One region of the Streptomyces sp. NPDC111744 genome, then DNA from elsewhere that is predicted to be linked to it. Evidence: riboswitches for the same ligand, from Rfam matches in the RefSeq annotation. Region 1 holds a riboswitch; each other region holds the start of a gene.
The links. A riboswitch is a leader RNA that binds a small molecule or an ion and turns the genes downstream of it on or off. The one in region 1 is predicted to bind cyclic di-AMP.
Positions count from the first base shown of each region.

Region 2: another riboswitch for cyclic di-AMP. It lies ahead of ACZ7OO_RS23745 (M23 family metallopeptidase); the one in region 1 lies ahead of ACZ7OO_RS25740 (M23 family metallopeptidase).
Region 3: another riboswitch for cyclic di-AMP. It lies ahead of ACZ7OO_RS02860 (C40 family peptidase); the one in region 1 lies ahead of ACZ7OO_RS25740 (M23 family metallopeptidase).

Region 1 covers NZ_JBVKCG010000012.1:123,390-130,424, forward strand. Annotated here, with positions in the region: gene ACZ7OO_RS25725 (DNA gyrase/topoisomerase IV subunit A) at 1-93, opposite strand, end outside; gene ACZ7OO_RS25730 (M16 family metallopeptidase) at 371-1,774, shown strand; gene ACZ7OO_RS25735 (M16 family metallopeptidase) at 1,771-3,159, shown strand; cyclic di-AMP (ydaO/yuaA leader) riboswitch at 3,383-3,546, shown strand; gene ACZ7OO_RS25740 (M23 family metallopeptidase) at 3,559-4,314, shown strand; gene ACZ7OO_RS25745 (GntR family transcriptional regulator) at 4,527-5,222, shown strand; gene ACZ7OO_RS25750 (HPr family phosphocarrier protein) at 5,502-5,783, opposite strand; gene ACZ7OO_RS25755 (bifunctional acetate--CoA ligase family protein/GNAT family N-acetyltransferase) at 5,960-7,035, shown strand, end outside.
Region 2 covers NZ_JBVKCG010000010.1:249,416-256,450, forward strand. Annotated here, with positions in the region: gene ACZ7OO_RS23735 (tyrosine-protein phosphatase) at 1-540, opposite strand, end outside; gene ACZ7OO_RS23740 (alpha-galactosidase) at 714-2,810, shown strand; cyclic di-AMP (ydaO/yuaA leader) riboswitch at 3,119-3,279, shown strand; gene ACZ7OO_RS23745 (M23 family metallopeptidase) at 3,284-4,246, shown strand; gene ACZ7OO_RS23750 (DUF6250 domain-containing protein) at 4,455-5,171, shown strand; gene ACZ7OO_RS23755 (SGNH/GDSL hydrolase family protein) at 5,317-6,102, shown strand; gene ACZ7OO_RS23760 (TetR/AcrR family transcriptional regulator) at 6,147-6,749, opposite strand; gene ACZ7OO_RS23765 (GNAT family N-acetyltransferase) at 6,793-7,035, opposite strand, start outside.
Region 3 covers NZ_JBVKCG010000001.1:602,265-609,299, reverse strand. Annotated here, with positions in the region: gene ACZ7OO_RS02880 (ATP-binding protein) at 1-183, shown strand, start outside; gene ACZ7OO_RS02875 (LuxR C-terminal-related transcriptional regulator) at 180-893, shown strand; gene ACZ7OO_RS02870 (C40 family peptidase) at 1,060-2,118, opposite strand; gene ACZ7OO_RS02865 (hypothetical protein) at 2,592-2,945, shown strand; gene ACZ7OO_RS02860 (C40 family peptidase) at 3,197-4,348, opposite strand; cyclic di-AMP (ydaO/yuaA leader) riboswitch at 4,357-4,528, opposite strand; gene pcrA (DNA helicase PcrA) at 4,852-7,035, shown strand, end outside.

The sequences.
Region 1 (7,035 bases):
GGAGCCGCGCATCTCGTCCACGACGTCGATGTCGAGGATCCTCTCCTCGTACGAGTCGTCGGGCGGCGGGGTCTTCGTGCTGCGGCGGGCCATCGCTGCCGGCTCCTTGCTCATGCGTGAACGGGATCTGACGCGGACCATTGTGGACCGCGGTACTGACAACCCGGGCCAGGACCCGGTCTCCGCGGCCCGCCCCGGTGCCTCGGAGGCGCTCGGGAGTGGGTCGGACGCAGGCTACGCGATCCGCTGTGGGCGTACGTCGTGCGGGAACTTCGCCGGGCCCCCGCCCGCTTGCATACAGTGGCAGGACTGGCAGAAAAACCGCGGTTCGAGACCGCTTCCGCGAGTGAGCGCGAGTGAAGGGACGTACATGCCCATGGGTCACACGACCACGGCCGAGACAGGCTCCGGAGGCCTGACAGCGACCGAGCACCGCTTGGCCAACGGTCTGCGCGTGGTGCTTTCCGAGGACCACCTGACCCCGGTCGCGGCGGTCTGCCTCTGGTACGACGTCGGTTCCCGGCACGAAGTCAAGGGCCGTACCGGCCTGGCTCACCTTTTCGAGCACTTGATGTTCCAGGGCTCCGCCCAGGTAAAGGGCAACGGCCACTTCGAGCTCGTCCAGGGCGCCGGCGGCTCGCTCAACGGCACCACCAGCTTCGAGCGCACCAACTACTTCGAGACCATGCCCGCCCACCAGCTCGAGCTCGCCCTCTGGCTGGAGGCCGACCGCATGGGCTCCCTGCTGGCCGCCCTGGACGACGAGTCGATGGAGAACCAGCGGGACGTCGTCAAGAACGAGCGCCGTCAGCGCTACGACAACGTCCCCTACGGCACCGCCTTCGAGAAGCTGACCGCGCTCGCCTACCCGGAGGGCCACCCCTACCACCACACGCCGATCGGCTCGATGGCGGACCTGGACGCGGCCACCCTGGAGGACGCGCGGGCGTTCTTCCGTACCTACTACGCGCCCAACAACGCGGTCCTGTCGGTCGTCGGCGACATCGACCCGAAGCAGACCCTCGCCTGGATCGAGAAGTACTTCGGTTCCATCCAGGCACACGACGGCAAGCCCACTCCGCGTGACGGTTCGCTGCCCGACGTCATCGGCGAGCAGCTGCGCGAGGTCGTCGTGGAGGAGGTGCCCGCGCGCGCGTTGATGGCCGCCTACCGGCTACCGGAGGACGGCACGCGCGCGTCCGACGCGGCGGACCTGGCCCTCACCGTCCTCGGCGGCGGCGAGTCCTCCCGCCTCTACAACCGGCTCGTACGGCGCGACCGTACGGCCGTCACCGCCGGCTTCGGCCTGCTGCGGCTCGCCGGCGCGCCCTCCCTGGGCTGGCTGGACGTGAAGACCTCCGGTGACGTCGAGGTGCCGGTCATCGAGACCGCCATCGACGAAGAGCTCGCCCGGTTCGCCGAGGAGGGCCCCACGCCCGAGGAGATGGAGCGCGCCCAGGCCCAGTTGGAGCGCGAGTGGCTGGACCGGCTGGGCACGGTCGCGGGCCGCGCGGACGAACTGTGCCGGTTCGCCGTCCTGTTCGGCGACCCGCAGCTCGCCCTGACCGCCGTCCAGCGCGTCCTCGCGGTGACCCCGGAAGAGGTCCAGGAGGTCGCCAAGGCCCGTCTGCGGCCCGACAACCGCGCGGTGCTCGTCTACGAGCCCAAGTCCCCGGAGGCGGTCGAGGACGCCGACGTACCCGAGGACCCCGAGGCCGAGGCCACGGTCGAAGCCGCCACCGCCGAGCACGACGACGAGGAGACGGCCAAGTGACCGAGCTCGCCACCATGGACTTCCACCCCCGGCCCCAAGCGGGCGAGGCCCGCCCCTGGGCCTTCCCTGCCCCCGAGCGCGGCACCCTGGACAACGGGCTGACCGTGCTGCGCTGCCACCGCCCCGGCCAGCAGGTCGTCGCTGTCGAGGTGCTCCTGGACGCACCCCTGGACGCCGAGCCGGCCGGCCTGGACGGCGTCGCCACCATCATGGCGCGCGCCTTCTCCGAGGGCACCGACAAGCACTCCGCCGAGGAGTACGCCGCCGAGCTGGAGCGCGCCGGCGCCACCCTCGACGCACACGCCGACCACCCCGGTGTCCGGCTCAGCCTGGAAGTCCCGGCCTCCCGCCTGGGCAAGGGGCTCGGACTGCTCTCCGACGCGCTCAGGGCGCCGGCCTTCGCCGACAGCGAGGTCGAGCGGCTGGTCCGCAACCGCCTCGACGAGATCCCGCACGAGCTGGCCAACCCCAGCCGCCGGGCCGCCAAGGAGCTCTACAAGGAGCTGTTCCCGTCGACCGCGCGGATGTCACGTCCGCGCCAGGGCACCGAGGACACCGTCGAGAAGATCGACGCGGCCGCCGTACGCGCCTTCTACGACCGGCATGTACGGCCCGCCACCGCCACGGTGGTCGTCGTCGGCGACCTGACCGGCATCGACCTGGACGAGCTGCTGGGCGAGACCCTGGGCGCCTGGCGCGGCTCCACCGCCCAGCCCCGGCCCGTTCCCCCGGTGTCCGCCGACGACACCGGCCGTGTCGTCATCGTGGACCGCCCCGGAGCCGTCCAGACGCAGCTGCTCATCGGCCGCGTCGGCCCCGACCGGCACGACCGCGTCTGGCCCGCCCAGGTGCTCGGTACGTACTGCCTGGGCGGCACCCTCACCTCCCGCCTGGACCGCGTCCTGCGCGAGGAGAAGGGCTACACCTACGGCGTCCGCGCCTTCGGGCAGGTCCTGCGGTCCGCCCCCGACGGCAGCGGCGCCTCGATGCTCGCCGTCAGCGGCTCCGTGGACACCCCGAACACCGGCCCGGCGCTCCAGGACCTGTGGACGGTGCTGCGCACCCTCGCCGCCGAGGGCCTCACGGACGCCGAGCGTGACGTCGCCGTGCAGAACCTGGTCGGCGTGGCGCCGCTCAAGTACGAGACGGCGGCGGCCGTCGCCGGCACCCTGGCCGACCAGGTGGAGCAGCATCTGCCCGACGACTTCCAGGCCACGCTCTACCGGCAACTGGCCGCCACCGGCACTGTGGAGGCCACCGCGGCGGTGGTGAACGCCTTCCCGGTGGACCACCTGGTGACCGTTCTCGTCGGCGACGCGGCGCAGATCAAGGAGCCCGTCGAGGCCCTCGGCATCGGCGAAGTCACGGTCGTCGCCGCGGAGTAGGCAGAGCGAGGCAAGCAGCGCGGCCGGACGGGCGGCACGCGCGCGCAGCGGCCCTGGTGACTGTCGCGTCACCAGGGCCGCCCAATGTCCGAATTGGGGCGGAGGTTGCCTGTCTGCCCTGTGGGATACGCGACAAATACCGTGATCCGTTTGGGCATTGTGAGGACGTCCTCGTAGGTTCTTCCGGGCTGTCCGTCAGGCAGTGCGCCGCGCCCGCGGCACCGGACAGCCATCGCCGAGTCCCCGTACGGCGCGAGCCAGGGGAGCCGGGGACCCATGCAGTCCCTGGGGTGAATCGGGCGCCCGCGCGAGCCGCGAGGGGGCCCGTAGGAGACCTTCCTGCTCCGAACCCGTCAGCTAACCCGGTAGGCGAGAGGGAAGGAAAGGACCAGCCTCTACATGGCGTTCATGTGCGCCTCCGGGAAGCACCGTCGTCCCGGCCGGGTGAAGCGCACCACCGCGCAGGCCGCCGGCATTGCGGCCCTCACCGCCACGGGTGTCATCGGCACCGTCTCGGCCGCCCCGGCGCTCGCCGCCGAGAACTCCGTCGAGCAGACCGGCCTCACCCCGGTCATCACGGTCAGCGACTCCATCGCCGACCAGATCGACGCCCAGGCCGCCGCGCAGAAGGCCGCCGCCGAGCGCAAGGCGGCCGAGGAGGCCGCGCGCAAGAAGGCTGCGGAGAAGGTCAAGAAGGAGCGCGAGGCCAAGGCGCGCGCCGCGCGGGAGGCCGAGCGCAAGCGCCTCAACGCCTTCGTCGCGCCGATCTCCGACTCGTACGTCTCCACCGGCTACCAGACCGGCGGCTCCCTGTGGTCCTCCGGCGCCCACACCGGCATCGACTTCCACGCAGCCAGCGGCACGGTGGTGCACGCCGTCGGCACCGGCACGGTCGTGACCACCGGCTGGGGCGGGGCGTACGGCAACCAGATCGTCATCAGGATGGCCGACGGCATGTACACCCAGTACGGCCACCTGTCGTCCATCGGCGTCTCGGTGGGCCAGAAGGTCACCCCCGGCCAGCAGATCGGCCTCTCCGGCGCGACCGGTAACGCGACCGGCCCCCACCTCCACTTCGAGGCCCGCACGACCCCCGAGTACGGATCGGACGTCGACCCGGTCGCCTACCTCCGCAAGCACGGCCTGAACGTCTGACCCGACCACGGCGACGAACATGTGACGTCACATGACGAGAGCCCCGAAGCCCCGGCCCCCGGAGTCGGGGCTTTCGTCGTTTTCGTGACTCCGGTGTCCAAAAAATATGCATGGATTCCGGGCCGCCATCGGAAATTCCCGCTCATTGCAATAGAGTCACGGAACGGACGTCACTCGGCGGCGTTTCACGGGGATTAAGGCGGAGGTCGGACATGCGTATTCCGGCGCACTCGGTATGCACGGCGATCCGGGACGACATCGTCGCGGGTGTCTACGAGCGCGGCAGCCGGCTCACCGAGGAACTCCTGGCCCGTCGCTACGGCGTCTCGCGCGTCCCCGTCCGCGAGGCCCTGCGCACCCTGGAGGCCGAGGGCTTCGTGGTGACGCGTCGGCACGCGGGTGCGTGCGTCGCGGAACCGACCGAGCAGGAGGCCGCCGACCTGCTGGAAATGCGCCTGCTCCTGGAGCCGCTCGGCGCCTCCCGGGCCGCCCAGCGCCGCACCGAGGCCCACCTCAAGGTGCTGCGCGGACTCGTCAGGCTGGGCCAGGAACGGGCCCGCAGGGGCGGCAGCGACGACCTGCGCTCCCTGGGCGGCTGGTTCCACGAGACGCTCGCCCAGGCCACCGGCAGCCACGCCCTGACCTCGACACTCACCCAGCTGCGCCACAAGATCGCCTGGATGTACGCTGTCGACGCACCCGCCAACCCCGTGGAGTCCTGGGCCGAGCACGGTGCCATCGTGGACGCGGTGACGCGCGGCGACAGCGAGCGCGCGCGGGCGATCACCGCGCTGCACACCGAGCGGTCCACGATCTCCCACCGGCTGCGCTTTTCCGGCGGCACAGACCGGGCGAACGGTGTGAGGACTTCGCAACATCCCGTAAACATGTCGGGCCTGCGGCATTAACACGGGCGCCGTATACAAAGGGGTGTTATTCGATGGAGCAGTATTTCCGTTGCCCTTCGGTGGCCTCCGTCGCCCTTATTTGGCGCGCGCCCGGAATTTCCGATGGCGCGCCATCGGTGTGGCCGCCGGATAATTAACTATGCCCGGCGCAAAGTCCGGCCACGCATGAATGGCGGCCGTTCATAAAGACCGGCTACGGGAGAAGTCACGGCGGAAACGGCGAGGCCGCGCCGCCCTCGGAGGGGTGGCGCGGCCTCGGTCGTGCGGGCGCTTGGGCGCTCAGACGGTCTCGGGGAGCTCCTCGAGCCCCTCGGCGACCAGCTTGGCCAGGCGGTCGAGGGCGGCGTCGGCGCCCTCGGCGTCGGAGGCGAGGACGATCTCCTCGCCGCCCTGGGCGCCCAGGCCCAGGACGGCCAGCATGGAGGCCGCGTTGACGGGGTTGCCCCCGGCCTTGGCGATCGTCACCGGGACGCCTGCGGCCGTGGCGGCTCGGACGAAGATGGAAGCGGGGCGGGCGTGGAGACCCTCGGCCCAGCCGACGTTGACGCGGCGCTCAGCCATGTGATGCTGCCCTTCAGTACTCAGGGTTGTCTAGACCAGTTTCCCATATCGTGAAGCATGTCCGGAGCGGACGTGAGTCCCTCCGGGTGTGTCGTCGGACCGCGGCCTCGGTCCGGCTCCCGTCCTCCACAGACTGCCTCGCGCCACTGTCGGACGCGAGCCGTACTCTGGGGCCCATGCAGACCCCGGCGGACCGGCAGGACCGGCACGAGTACCCCTCCCACTGGGAGGCGGACGTGGTGCTGCGCGACGGTGGTACCGCGCGCGTCCGGCCCATCACCGTCGACGACGCCGACCGACTGGTCAGCTTCTACGAGCAGGTCTCGGCCGAGTCGAAGTACTACCGCTTCTTCGCGCCGTACCCCAAGCTCTCCGCCAAGGACGTCCACCGCTTCACGCACCACGACTTTGTGGACAGGGTGGGACTCGCGGCCACCATCGGCGGCGAGTTCATCGCAACCGTACGCTATGACCGCATTGGCGCCGACGGCATGCCAGCCTCCGTGCCCGCTGACGAGGCGGAGGTCGCCTTCCTCGTCCAGGACGCCCACCAGGGCCGGGGCGTCGCCTCCGCCCTGCTTGAGCACATCGCGGCCGTCGCGCGGGAGCGCGGCATCCGCCGGTTCGCCGCAGAGGTGCTGCCCGCCAACACCAAGATGATCAAGGTGTTCACGGACGCCGGCTACACCCAGCAGCGCAGCTTCGAGGACGGCGTGGTCCGCCTGGAGTTCGACCTGGAGCCCACGGACCGCTCGGTCGCCGTCCAGCGCGCACGGGAGCAACGGGCGGAGGCCCGTTCGGTACGGCGGCTCCTGGCACCCGGTTCCGTGGCCGTGATCGGCGTCGGCCGGGCACCCGGCGGCGTCGGCCGCAGCGTCCTCGGCAACCTCCGGGACGCCGGCTTCACCGGCCGGCTGTACGCCGTGAACAAGGCCTTCCCCGAGGACCTCAAGGAGGTCGACGGGGTGCCCGCGCACCGCTCGGTGCGCGACATCGACGCACCGGTCGACCTCGCCGTGGTCGCGGTGCCCGCCGAGCACGTCCCGGACGCCGTCACCGACTGCGGCGAACACGGCGTCCAGGGACTCGTCGTCCTCGCCGCCGGGTACGCGGAGAGCGGCCCGGACGGCCGTGAACGCCAGCGCGAACTCGTTCGGCACGCGCGCACGTACGGCATGCGGATCATCGGGCCGAACGCCTTCGGGATCATCAACACCGCCGCGGACGTACGGCTGAACGCCTCCCTCGCGCC
Region 2 (7,035 bases), on a different contig from region 1:
GTCCCGCTCCACGCCCACCGCGAGGAGCGTCACGGCTATCGAGATCCCCGCCCGGTCCTTGCCGGCCGCGCAGTGCATCAGCGCCGGGACGCTGTCCTCGGCGAGCGCGTGCAACACGCGCGAGTGCTCGTCGGTACGGTCCCTGACGATCGTGCGATACGAGTTGACCATCCGGTTCGCGGCCTTGCCATCGCCCAGGAGTCCGCGCAGCTGCTCGATGTCGCCCTCGCGGACCATCGTCCAGAACTCGGCGCCGTGCGCCGGGTCGGTCAGCGGCAGGTTCAGGTTCCGCACGCCGGGCAGCTCGACGTCCGGGCCCTCCAGCTTCTGGTCGGCCGCGTTGCGGAAGTCGAAGATCGTGTGCAGACCGAGGGAGGCGAGGAACTGCGCGTCCTGCTCCGTCGCGTGTGCCAGATGCCCGCTGCGGAACAGCACACCCTGCCGGACCCGGCGCCCGTCCACGGTCGGCAGGCCACCCACGTCACGGAAGTTACGCACACCGGCCAGCTCGGGCTCGGTGGACGGGACCTGCTGCGTCACGGGGGCTCCTCCCGGCCGGCCCCGTCGGCGCTCCTCGTCGACGGGCACTGGGTCGACCATACGACATCGGTTTCCGCGGGCAATGAGTTGTCCACAGGCGTTGCTTCAGGGGCCCGTGGCCTTGATGATGTTGGTGCTTGAGCGGATCTGTTGGCACCTGTGTGAGGTTTCTAGTGGTGGACATCGCCGAGAACGGTCGTACCTGGCTCCTGTCGGGCCCCGGCAGCAGCTACGCGCTGCACCTCACGGAGGACGACGAGCTGCTCCACCTGCACTGGGGCCCCAAAATCGGGCTCGCCGACGCCGAGGAACTCAGCACCCGGGCGCTGCCCCGCTACTGGGCCTTCGAGTCCCCGCTGGACGGCCGTGAGGAGTACCCCGTCGAGGGCGGCCCCCGCTTCGTCCGCCCCGCGCTCTCCGTGCGCACCGAGGAACGCCGCGGCACCGAGTGGACCTTCGAGTCGTACGAGACGGACGGCGGCACCGGGGATGCCGCGAACGGTGAGGGACTCCGGCTTCGCTTCCGGGACGACCGGATCCTCATCACCCTGCACTACCGGATGCGCGGCGATGTCGTCGAGCGCTGGGTGACCGTCGACAACCAGGGTGACGCGCGCGTGGAGCTGCTGCGCGCCGACCCCGCCGCCTGGACGCTACCCGACCGCGAGGGCTGGCGGCTCTCCCAGCTGCACGGCCGCTGGGCCGCCGAGTCCCGCCTCACCAGCGCCCCGCTCACCTACGGCGAGAAGGTCATCGGCAGCCGCCGCGGCCACACCGGCCACCAGCACCTGCCCTGGGTCGCCCTCGACACCGACGCCACCGAGGAGCGTGGCGAGGTCTGGGGCTGTGCCCTCGGCTGGTCCGGCTCCTGGCGGATCGCCGTCGCCCAACTCCCCGACGCGCGCGTGCAGATCACCGGCGGCGCCGGTTACGACGACTCGGGCCTGCTGATGCTGGCGGAGGGCGAGTCGTACACCAGCCCGGTCTTCGCGGGCCTGTGGACCGACGGCGGCTTCGGCGGGGCGAGCCGCGCCTGGCACGCCTACCAGCGGGCGTACATCATCCCGGACGCAGACCGGGACCGGCCGGTGCTGTTCAACTCCTGGGAGGCCACCACCTTCGACATCTCCGAGGAGCAGCAGGCCACCCTCGCCCGGCGGGCCGCCGCGATCGGCGTCGAACTGTTCGTGGTCGACGACGGCTGGTTCGGCGCCCGCACCAGCGACCGCGCGGGCCTCGGCGACTGGACGCCCAACCCCGACCGCTTCCCGAACGGGCTCAGGCCCCTCGCGGACTATGTGCACGCCCTCGGTATGCAGTTCGGCATCTGGGTCGAACCCGAGATGGTCAACGCGGACAGCGACCTGTACCGCGCGCACCCCGACTGGGTCCAGTACCAGCAGGGACGGAAGCGGACGGAACTACGCAATCAGCTCGTCCTCAACCTCGCCCGCGAGGACGTCCAGGAGTACCTCTGGGAACAGCTCGACACCCTGCTGTCCAGCGCCCCGATCGACTACGTCAAGTGGGACTTCAACCGCTGCTTCACCGACGCGGGCTGGCCCGGCGAGCCGTACCCGCAGCGCCTGTGGGTCGACCACGTCCGCGGGCTGTACGCCCTGCTCGACCGGCTCCGGGCAGCCCACCCGAACGTCGCCATCGAGTCCTGCTCCGGCGGTGGCGGCCGGATCGACCTCGGCATCATGAGCCGCACCGACGAGGTGTGGACCTCCGACAACACCGACCCGCTGGACCGGCTCGCCATCCAGCACGGCTTCAGCCAGATCCACCCCGCCCGGGTGATGTCCGCCTGGGTCACCGACAGCCCGAACCATCAGCTCAACGGCCGGGTCAGCTCGCTGCGTTTCCGCTTCGTCAGCTCCATGGCGGGGGCGCTCGGCGTCGGCGGCGACCTCTCGCAGTGGACCGAGGAAGAGCTCGCCGAGGCCGGCCGCTGGGTGGAGCTCTACAAGGACATCCGGCCCCTGGTGCAGCGCGGCGACCAGTTCCGGCTGCGGCCGCCGACCGGCGGGCTCAGCGCGGTGCAGTACACGCTCGGCGACGAGACCGTGGTCCTCGCCTGGCTCCAGGCGCAGAGCTACGGCGAGCCGATGCCGGCGCTGCGACTGCAGGGGCTCGACCCGACAGCGTCGTATGAATGCCGTGAAACGGGCGAAGTGCACCGAGGTGCTGTTCTGTTGCATCATGGGCTGCGCACAGAGCTGCGCGGTGACCTGGATGCGGCAGTTCTCCGGCTGCGCCGCATCTGAGTCTTCTGTCCGAATTGGCTCCTTCATTGCAACTCGCTCTGGAATAGAGGGACGTGGCGTGACGTGCGTGAGGAGCGTCATATTCGTGACCGTCCGTCGCTCGTCATGTCCACGTACTTCCCGTGCTTTTCAAGGGGATCAGGAAAGCGAGGAAAGCCGGGATGCACGGAGGGCGACCGGGAATCCCCGTAACGGATCAAGCGAAACTCGGACAGCCGGAACCGATGGCTTGTCCGGGTGCGTCTTGCTCGCTTACGTTCGCCACGCATCCGGACGGAACGCCGAATCCTGCCGCCGCCCGGAATCCCCACACACACTCACCCGTGCACGGCAGGAGCGGGGGACCCACCAGGTATGACCGCCTGTTCCGGTTCCCGGGACGGCTAGGGGTACAGCCACGTCATCCCGCGTGGCCGGGCAGCTCCAGCCCGAACCCGACAGCTCACCTCGCAGGCGCCGGAGAGGAATGCGTCATGCCCGCGAAGGGTAAGCACCGCCGCCCCAAGACCCAGCGTTTCACCCGCTCCATGGCCGTCGCCGGAACCGGTGGCGCCGCGCTGGCTCTGCCGCTCATGGGGGCGACCGGCGCCCACGCGGCCACCGCGCAGTCCGTTTCCGAAAAGGCCACGCAGTCGCTTCCGATCATCGAGAAGACGGCTGTACGGAAGGCCGCCGTTCAGAAGTCGGCCGTTCAGAATTCCGCCACCGAGAATTCCACACACCACACCTACACGGTGGTGCCCGGCGACTATCTCTCGAAGATCGCCCGCGAGCAGAACGTCGACGGCGGCTGGCACCGGCTCTACGCCGACAACCGGCAGGCCGTCGGCGACAACCCCTCGCTGATCCACCCCGGTCTCAAGCTCACCCTCGGCGGCCGTCACACCACGACGACACGGACCCCGAACTCGGACTCCCGATCCGAGACGTGGTCCCACTCGCGGTCGTCCACCCCCTCCTCGTCCTCGTCCTCGTCGTCGTCCTCGAACTCGACCTTCTCCTCGGACACGTCGACGACGACGGCCTCCGGCTTCACCCTCCCGGTGACCGGTGCCACGGTCGGCACCGGCTACCACGTGGCCGGCAGCATGTGGTCCAGCGGTTACCACACCGGCGTCGACTTCGTCGTCCCGACCGGCACCCCGGTCAAGGCCGTCGGCGCGGGCACGGTCGTCACGGCCGGCTGGGGCGGTTCCTACGGCAACCAGGTCGTCATCAGGCTCGCCGACGGCTACTACGCGCAGTACGGCCACCTCTCCGCGCTCTCCGTCTCGGTCGGCCAGACCGTGACCGCGGGCCAGCAGATCGGTCTCTCCGGTGCCACCGGCAACGTGACCGGCCCGCACCTCCACTTCGAGATCCGGACCACCCCTGACTACGGCTCGGACGTCGACCCGGTCGCCTACCTCCGTTCGAAGGGCCTCGCCGTCGGCTGAACCGGCGCCTCCATCGATCTGACACGCACTCCGAAGGCCGGACCCCCGATCCCCGGGTCCGGCCTTCGGCGCGTTGCTTTCTCGTGACAGGAGTGTTCGGGTCGTCGACAGCGAAGGCGGGGCGGCGGCACAGTGATCCCGCCGGGTGCAAGCGCTTTCCGCTCATGCGCTCGCCCTCACTCGCGCCCCGACGGAAGGAACCCGCCGTATGACGACCACCCGCCGAGGCTTCGGAGCCCTGGCCGCCGGAGCCGCCCTCGCGGCCTTCGTGCCCGCTGGGCAGGCGAGCGCCGCGCACCGGCATCGCCGGCTGATCGCCCACGACGACTTCCGCCACGGTCTCGGCCAGTGGTTCGTGGAGCTGGAGCAGGGCGGCACGGTCGCCGCCTCGCACGGGGTCCTGGAGGTCGACGTGCCCGCCGGCGCCACCGTCTGGTTCCGGCGACGGCTGGAGGGGCCGTACGTCCTGGGGTACACCGCCACACCGGTGTCGGCGGGCGGCGCCAACGACCGCGTCTCGGACCTCAACAACTTCTGGAACGCCACCGACGTCCGTTCCCCTGACGACCTGTTCGCCACCCCGCGCGGTGGCGCGCTCGCCGAGTACGACTACCTGAAGACGTACTACGCCGGCTACGGCGCCAACTACAACACGACGACCAGGCTCCGCCGTTACGTCGGCGAGCCCGGCGTACGGCCGCTGGTCTACGACTACACCGAACCGCTCCTGGTCGCGAACCAGCCCAACCATGTGCGAATCGTCTCCGACGGCGGGGCTGTGCAATGGTGGAACAACGACCGACCGGTGTTCGACTACACCGACCTGGAGCCCTACAAGGGTGGGTACTTCGCGTTCCGTACCACCTGGAGTCACTTCAGGTTCAGTGACTTCGGCGTCTGGCGATCATCACGTCAACGTCGCTGATCAGAGCCTTATTCCAACCTTGGTGAAGTATTTAGAAGTGTCTTATCTCACCGCCAGTCAACCCCTTATTACGGTCGCGTAGGTCACAGTCAAAGGTGAATCATGGTCCGATGTGGCAGACGATTCGAAGAGTGACAAGGCATCAGTGATCGGGTCGTACGTGGCGGTGGGGGACAGCTTCACCGAGGGTGTCGGCGACCCCGGCCCCGACGGGGCGTTCGTCGGCTGGGCCGACCGGTTCGCGGTACTGCTGTCGGACCGGCGGCCCGAGGGCGACTTCGAGTACACCAACCTCGCGGTACGCGGGAAACTGCTCGACCAGGTCGTGGCGGACCAGGTGCCGCAGGCCCTGGAACTCGCCCCGGACCTGGTCTCCTTCTGCGCGGGCGGCAACGACATCATCCGCCCAGGCACCGACCCCGACGAGGTGGCCGAGCGGTTCGAGCGGGCCGTGGCCCAACTGACCGAAGCCGTCGGCACGGTACTGGTGACCACCGGGTTCGACACCCGTGGCGTGCCCGTCCTCAAGCATCTGCGCGGCAAGATCGCCACCTACAACGGGCATGTCCGGGCCGTCGCCGACCGTTACGGCTGCCCTGTCCTCGACCTGTGGTCCCTGAAGACCGTGCAGGACCGGCGGGCCTGGGACGGCGACCGGCTGCACCTCTCTCCCGAGGGGCACACGCGCGTGGCCCTGCGGGCCGGTCAGGTGCTCGGCGTCGAGGTGCCGGCCGACCCGGACCAGCCGTGGCCGCCGCTGCCGCCCCGCGGCACCCTGGAGGTCCGCCGCGACGACGTGCACTGGGCCCGCGAGCACCTGGTGCCGTGGATCGGGCGGCGGCTGCGCGGTGAGTCGTCGGGTGACCATGCGACGGCCAAGGGAGCGCTCTCCCCGGACGACATCAGGATGCGGATCGCTTCCGTGGCTTGAGGCGGCAGGAGCGCGTAAGGGGCGGCATCCTTGCGGGCCGCCCCTTACTGCTCCGCGGGCAGCCCCAGTTCGCGCGCCAGCGCCTCGTCGACCCACTCCTGCGCGCGGGAGCGCGGCAGGGCACCCGGGTACGAGGTGAGCTGGACCGCGAGCCCGTCGAGCAGGGCGGTCAGCCGCAGCGCGGCGGCCGGGGGGTCGGGGCACCGGAACTCACCGGCGGCCACCCCTTCGGCGATGACCTCGGCGATCGCCGCCTTCCACTGCTGGTCCAGCTCCTTGGTGACCTCCCGCAGGGCGGGTTCGCGCAGCGCCACCGCCCAGCCCTCGATCCACAGCCGCCAGCCCTTGGCCTGCCCGGTCGGCGCGTACCAGCGCACCGCCGCCCGCAGCCGGCGCGACGCCGACGTACGGCGGCCCAGCAGCTTGCGCAGATGCGCCAGGTCGTCCTCGGCGGCGTAGGCGAAGGCGGCGGCGACCAGCCTCTCCTTCGTCGAGAAGTGGTACAGCACCAGCGCGTTGCTCACCCCGAGGGCCGAGGCGACGTCGGCGATCCGTACCGCCGCCACACCCCGCGCCTCGATCTGCTCGATGGCGGCCCGCAGCAGTTCCTCCCGCCGCTCGGCCACACTCAACCGCACTCTCGCCACGCGGTCACCCTAATCGGTCGTACCCTCGGCGCGCGTTGCCGTCTCAGGCCAGCGGCAGTCGCATGAGCGTGAGGTCCAGCCAACGGCCGAACTTGGTGCCCACCTCCCGGACCGTGCCGGCGTGCTCGAAGCCGAACCGCTGGTGCAGCCGGACCGACGCGGTGTTCTCCGCCTCGATGCCCGCGATCACGACGTGGTGGCCGGCCTCGCGCGCCGCGGCGACGAGCGCGCCCAGCAGCGCCGAGCCGATGCCGAGCCCGTGCCGGCCCTCGCGGACGTAGACCGA
Region 3 (7,035 bases), on a different contig from region 1:
GTGTCCGTCCGCGATCGCGGTCCTGGCTTCGACCTCGACTCGATACCCGCCGACCGCATGGGCGTCAGAGAATCGATCATCGGCCGTATGGAGCGCCACGGCGGCACGGCACGGTTGCGGTCCGTGCCGGGCGGCGGCACGGAGGTCGAACTGGAGATGGAGAGGGCGGAGAAGACGTCATGAGCGACGCGACCGAGGCGAACGGCCCGGCGGAAGGCACGGAGAAGGCCGGGCGTCGGGTGCGCGTGGTCCTCGTCGACGACCACCGGATGTTCCGTACCGGTGTGCAGGCCGAGATCGGACAGACCGAACAGACCGGCGTCGAGGTGGTCGGCGAGGCCGCCGACGTCGACCAGGCGGTCTCGGTGATCACTGCGACCCGGCCCGAGGTGGTCCTCCTGGACGTGCACCTGCCGGGCGGCGGCGGGGTCGAAGTGCTGCGCCGGTGTGCCCCGTTGACGGCGGACGCCGACCGGCCGGTGCGCTTCCTCGCGCTCTCCGTGTCGGACGCGGCCGAGGACGTCATCGGGGTGATCCGCGGCGGCGCCCGCGGCTATGTCACCAAGACGATCACCGGCACCGACCTGGTCGACTCGATCTTCCGTGTGCAGGAGGGCGACGCCGTCTTCTCCCCGCGGCTGGCCGGGTTCGTCCTGGACGCCTTCGCCTCCACCGACGCCCCGCCGGTGGACGAGGACCTCGACCGCCTCACCCAGCGCGAGCGCGAGGTCCTGCGCCTCATCGCCCGCGGCTACGCCTACAAGGAGATCGCCAAGCAGCTGTTCATCTCCGTCAAGACGGTCGAGTCCCATGTGTCGGCGGTGCTGCGGAAGCTGCAGCTGTCGAACCGGCATGAGCTGACCCGCTGGGCGACGGCGCGCCGCCTGGTCTGACCATCCCGTAGGCGTCCCAACGATCACACCGTTACGCCGTGCCCGACGGGAGGCAACTGGACGTCTATCCGGAAAGAGCGAGCTGGACGACCTCGGCCGTTGACTGTGGCTCGGAGGTATCGACGACGGCGCGTGATACCTGCCTCACCGTCAGGCCGACGAGCTGTCACGCCACCCGTGTCGCCCCCGCGAACGGCATCTCGTCGATGGGGGCGATCCGTACCGGCGCCGACGGGTTGGGGGCGTGGATCATCTCGCCGTTGCCGATGTAGATGCCGACGTGACTGATGCCGGAGTAGAAGAACACCAGGTCGCCCGGCTGGAGTTCGGAGCGGGAGACACGGCGGCCGGCGTTGACCTGGGCGTAGGTGGTGCGGGGGATGGAGACGCCGGCGGAGCGGTAGGCGGCCTGGGCGAGTCCCGAGCAGTCGAAGGCATGGGGGCCGGTGGCGCCCCAGACATAGGGGCTGCCGAGCTTGGCGTAGGCGTACGCCACGGCGGCCGCGGCACGGGAGTCGGGGGCGGCGATGCTGCCCGGGGCCAGGGTGGCGCGGGCGCCGGAGGTCGAGCGGGAGGCGCGTGAGGAGGCGCCGTCCGCCGTGACCGCCGCCCGTTGCTGGGGCGAGAGCCGGTCCAGCAGCCGCCGGGCCTCGCCGAGCCTGCCGTTGACGGCGGTCTTCTGCCGCTTCAGTTCGGCCTGCCGGGACCGCAGCGACGTCAGCTCGACGTGCGCCGCGCCGCGCAGCTGCTCGATCTCCCGCAGTTGCCGACGCACCCGTGCCACCGCGCCGGCCTGCCGGGCACCGGCCCGTTCGGCGAACGCGGCGTCGTCCAGGTATTGGTCGGGGTCGCTGGAGAGCGCCAGTTGCCACGCCGGATCGATACCGCCGTCGCGGTACTGAGCTGCCGCTGCCGAACCGAGTGCGTCCCGCGCGGAGTTGAGCTTCTCCTGCTTGCGGGCGGTCTCGTCCTGCAGCGCCTTGAGCCGCCGCTGGGCCGCGTCGACCTTCTCCCTCGCACCGTCGTACTTCTCCGTGGCGGCCTCGGCCTCCTGGTACAGCTGGTCCACCTTGGCCTTCACCTGCGCCGGTGTCAGCTGCGGCTCGGCGTGTCCGGTCCCGTCGAAGCCCGTCGCGGTGGCCGCGCCCGCCAGGGCGAGGGTGGCGGCCGTGCGGGCCGTATTGCCGCTGAGGGAGCGCTGTCGGGGCTTGCGGTGCGCTGCCACCTGGACTGGTCACGTCCTTTCGTACGACCGCCGTGTCGCCCGTACGCACACCAGGAGGAGCGCGCATACGGCCGCAGGGGTGCGGATTAGGCGTCCGGCGGCGGCCCGCACAGGGGGAGCGGGCCGCCGCCGGACTTTCTCGGCGGTGGTGTCCGACTGCCGCCCCTGGCCCGGGCGGCGGTGGGGAGTCGGTCACCTGGGGGAGGACGCTAGGCCGGAGTGTGTCGGCTCGGTAACGCGATGCACGGAATTGGCGTGGCCGGATCGTTACCCGACGGTATGTGACCGGGATTCCGGTCCGGAGTCGTCGGCTTCGCGGGGTGGGATGACCGAAGCGGCGGTTCGGGGGCGCGCGGGAGACACGGAGTGCTATGGGGTGCATAAATGCGATGCCGTGCAAGTGAGTAGCGGCGGGCGCCGAGGGAGGGGCCGGTGCCCGGTGCCCCATGGGGCCCTGATTAGGCTCCGGGGCCATGGACGTACTCATCCATCTCTTCGTCGGCCTGCACATCATCGGCATTGCCGCGCTCCTCGGCGGCTTCCTCACCCAGATGAAGGCGATGGGTCAGGGCACGGCCCGGTTCGTCCCCGGGATGCTGCACGGCGCGTTCACCATGCTCGCGACCGGTGTGATCCTGGTCGGCCTCAACGAGGCCGACGACCACCACGTCAACACGATCAAGATCGGCGTGAAGCTCGCGCTGCTGATCGTGATCCTCGGGCTCGTCTATGTGAAACGGGACGACGAGAAGGCGGAGAAGGGCGCCTTCGGCCTGGTGGGCCTGCTGACCATGGCGAACATCTTCATCGCCGTGCTGTGGACGTGACCCTCAGGAAGCCCTCCTGAGGGCGGCGCGAGTCGCGCCGCGTCGGCGGCCGCCGCCAGTGTGGACCCCAGCACGGCCGGCCACCGCCGTCGCCGCCACGGCGTGAGTGAGCCCGGCGTCGCCGCCTTCGCCACCCACCGCGAACGGTCCTCCAGCAGCCGTACGACGCACTCCGCGGCCAGCCCCGCTCGGGCCACGCAGGCCAGAGCCAGTGCGGCCCAGGCACGCCCTTCTAGCGCGCCCACGCCCCCTCAGGCCGGTCGCACCACGCTATGGATGATCGACTCGCCCCCGTAGTAGATCGACTCCTCCCGGACGTACGCGCCGGGCTTCGGGGCGTGGATCATCATGCCGTTGCCGATGTAGATGCCGACGTGGGTGACGTCGTCGTAGAAGACCAGGTCACCGGGCTGGGCGTCGGCGAGGGAGACCGTCGTGCCGGCGTTCACCTGGTCGTACGTGGTGCGCGGCAGGGAGACGCCGGCGGCCTTCCAGGCGGCCTGGGAGAGGCCGGAGCAGTCGTAGGAGCCGGGGCCGGTGGCGCCCCAGACGTACGGCTTGCCGATCTGCGCGCGGGCGAAGGCGATCGCCTTGGTGGCCTTTGTCGCATAGGAGGCGTCGGAGGAGGAAGAGGCGGAGGAAGAGGCGGAGCCGCCGGAGGACGGCGTCGATGACGACGAACCTTCCTGCTTCGCGGCCGCCGCCTGCTGCTTCGCGAGCTCCGCCGCCTTGAGCGCCGCCTCCGCCTGCTGCCTCTTCGCGATCTCCGCCAGCCGGGCCTTCTCCTGGGCCGTCAGCTGCGACAGCAGCTCCCGCGCGGAGGCCAGCTTCGTCTGGACGGTGGTCTTGGCGGTCTTGAGGTCGTTCTGGGTCTCGGTGAGCGTCTCCAGGCTCCTGGCGGCCTCCTGCCGCTTCTTCATGGTCGCGGACTGCTGTGTGGCGTAGTCGTCGACCGCGTCCTTCTGGCGCGAGGTCAGCCGGCTCATCAGCTGCGTCTGGTCGAAGTAGTCCTGCGGGCTGTCCGCGAGCAGGAAGGTCGCCGTGTCGGGCGCACTGGCCCCGGTCCGGTACTGGGCCGCGGCGAACGAACCCAGTTCCTCACGCGCCTTGTTGAGCCGGTCCGTCCGCTCGGCGACGTCGTCGAGCAGGGTGTCGACCTGCTTGCGCTGCCTGCCGGTCTTCTCCTTGGCCGCGTTGTACTTCTCGGTCGCCGACTCCGCCTGCCGGTAGAGGGCGTCGACCTTCTTCTCGACCTCCTCCAGGCTGGGCTTGCCGTCCTCGGAGGGCGCGGCGTTGGCCGTCTGGGAGAGCAGGGCCACGGAGGTGAGAGCGGCGGTGGCCAGAGCGGGGGTGCGTATGCCTACGCGCGTTGCGGACGGACGCGACTTGCGGTGCGACGCCAACGGGGGCGACTCCTTCCATGCTCCGCCTACCGAGTTAGCTGTCGGGTTCGGGCGGGTGGTTCGGAAGGGTTGCCCTACGGTTCGCTCCCGGTGGGAAGTCGGGACCGATTCACCCCAAGGTCGGTGTGGGTCCCCGGCTCCGGGTGCGCGGTGGCACCCTGGACTCGGCGGAGGCCGTGCGGCCCGGCGACGTTCGCCGGTGGGGGTCGTACGGCCTGGTCGGCACGCTAGCCAACTCGTGTGCTCTGTGTGAAGGTTGATGTGCGATATGCCCGATACATTTTCGTGACCTTGGTGTTGCTGCCCGGCCGGATCGGTTGATCAAGCGGGGTATGGGGTGACTTGTCCGGAGCGGTCGAGTGGCCCGCGCTCCCGGTGGGTGGGCGCGCGCATGCTCACGGCGTGTGATCGCAGACCGTGAGGGGTTGATTCTGTTGGGTGACCGGGGCGAGTTTCCGGGGTGGGGACCGGTTGTCGGTGGGGCGCCCTAGACTCGGAGAGCGATGAGCAGCCTCTTTGACGACAGCTTCCTGGCGAGCCTCCAGCCCCCGCGCGGCCACGAGGAGGAGTCCCCGCCGCCGCCCGAGGACGAGCACGTACCGGAGCCGATTCCGGACGATCTGTTCGGCGGGAAGTTCGACGCGCCTCCGGACCGTGACGCCTACTACCGCGACGGCGCCGCCCGCCCGGCCCTGGACCCGGCCGCGCTCCTGGAGGGGCTGAACGACAACCAGCGGGCGGCGGTCGTGCACGCCGGCTCCCCGCTGCTCATCGTGGCCGGTGCCGGCTCCGGCAAGACGCGCGTGCTCACGCACCGCATCGCGCATCTGCTCGGCGCGCGGAGGGTGCACCCGGGCCAGATCCTCGCGATCACCTTCACCAACAAGGCCGCGGGCGAGATGAAGGAGCGAGTCGAGCACCTCGTCGGCCCGCGCGCGAACGCGATGTGGGTGATGACCTTCCACAGCGCGTGCGTGCGGATCCTGCGCAGGGAGAGCAAGAAGCTCGGCTTCACCTCCTCCTTCTCGATCTACGACGCAGCCGACTCCAAGCGCCTGATGGCCCTGGTCTGCCGCGACCTGGACCTCGACCCCAAGCACTTCCCGCCCAAGTCCTTCAGCGCCAAGATCAGCAACCTCAAGAACGAGCTGATCGACGAGGAGGACTTCGCCGCCCAGGCGAGCGACGGATTCGAGAAGACCCTCGCCCAGGCCTACGCCCTCTACCAGTCGCGGCTGCGCGAGGCGAACGCCCTGGACTTCGACGACCTGATCATGACGACGGTCAACCTGCTGCGCGCCTTCCCGGACGTCGCCGAGCACTACCGCCGCCGCTTCCGGCATGTCCTGGTCGACGAGTACCAGGACACCAACCACGCCCAGTACGCACTCGTGCGCGAGCTCGTCGGCACCTCCGAGCACCCCGTCGACGTGCCGCCGGGCGAGCACGACCTCCAGCCCGCCGAACTGTGCGTGGTGGGCGACGCCGACCAGTCGATCTACGCCTTCCGGGGCGCGACGATCCGCAACATCCTCCAGTTCGAGGAGGACTACCCGAACGCGACGACGATCCTCCTGGAGCAGAACTACCGCTCCACGCAGACGATCCTCTCCGCCGCCAACGCGGTCATCGAGCGCAACGAGTCCCGCCGCCCGAAGAACCTGTGGACCAACGCCGGCGCGGGCGCGCAGATCACCGGCTATGTCGCCGACACCGAGCACGACGAGGCGCAGTTCGTCGCCGACGAGATAGACCGTCTGACGGACGCGGGCGAGGCGAAGGCGGGCGATGTCGCCGTCTTCTACCGCACCAACGCTCAGTCCCGTGTCTTCGAGGAGATCTTCATCCGCGTCGGCCTGCCCTACAAGGTCGTCGGCGGTGTCCGCTTCTACGAGCGCAAGGAGGTCCGGGACGTCCTGGCGTATCTGCGCGTACTGGCCAACCCGGAGGACTCCGTCCCGCTGCGCCGGATCCTCAACGTCCCCAAGCGTGGTATCGGCGACCGCGCGGAGGCGATGATCGACGCCCTCGCCCAGCGCGAGAAGATCAGCTTCCCGCAGGCGCTCAAGCGCGTCGACGAGGCGTACGGCATGGCCGCGCGGTCGACCAACGCGGTCAAGCGGTTCAACACGCTGATGGAGGACCTGCGTACGGTCGTGGAGTCCGGCGCCGGACCGGCCACCGTGCTCGAAGCGATCCTCGAACGCACCGGCTACCTCGCCGAGTTGCAGGCCTCCACCGACCCGCAGGACGAGACCCGGATCGAGAACCTCCAGGAACTCGCCTCCGTGGCACTGGAGTTCGAGCAGGAGTCCGGGGAGGGCGAGGCGTCGGGCGGGCTGTCCGACTTCCTGGAGCGGGTGGCGCTGGTCGCCGACTCCGACCAGATCCCCGACGAGGACGAGGACGGCTCCGGCGTCATCACCCTGATGACCCTGCACACCGCCAAGGGCCTCGAATTCCCGGTTGTCTTCCTGACCGGCATGGAGGACGGCGTCTTCCCGCACATGCGCGCCCTCGGCCAGATCAAGGAGCTGGAGGAGGAGCGGCGCCTGGCGTACGTCGGTATCACGCGCGCGCGGGAGCGGCTGTATCTCACCCGGTCGGCGATGCGCAGCGCCTGGGGGCAGCCGTCGTACAACCCGCCCTCGCGCTTCCTGGAGGAGATCCCGGCCGGGTACCTGGAG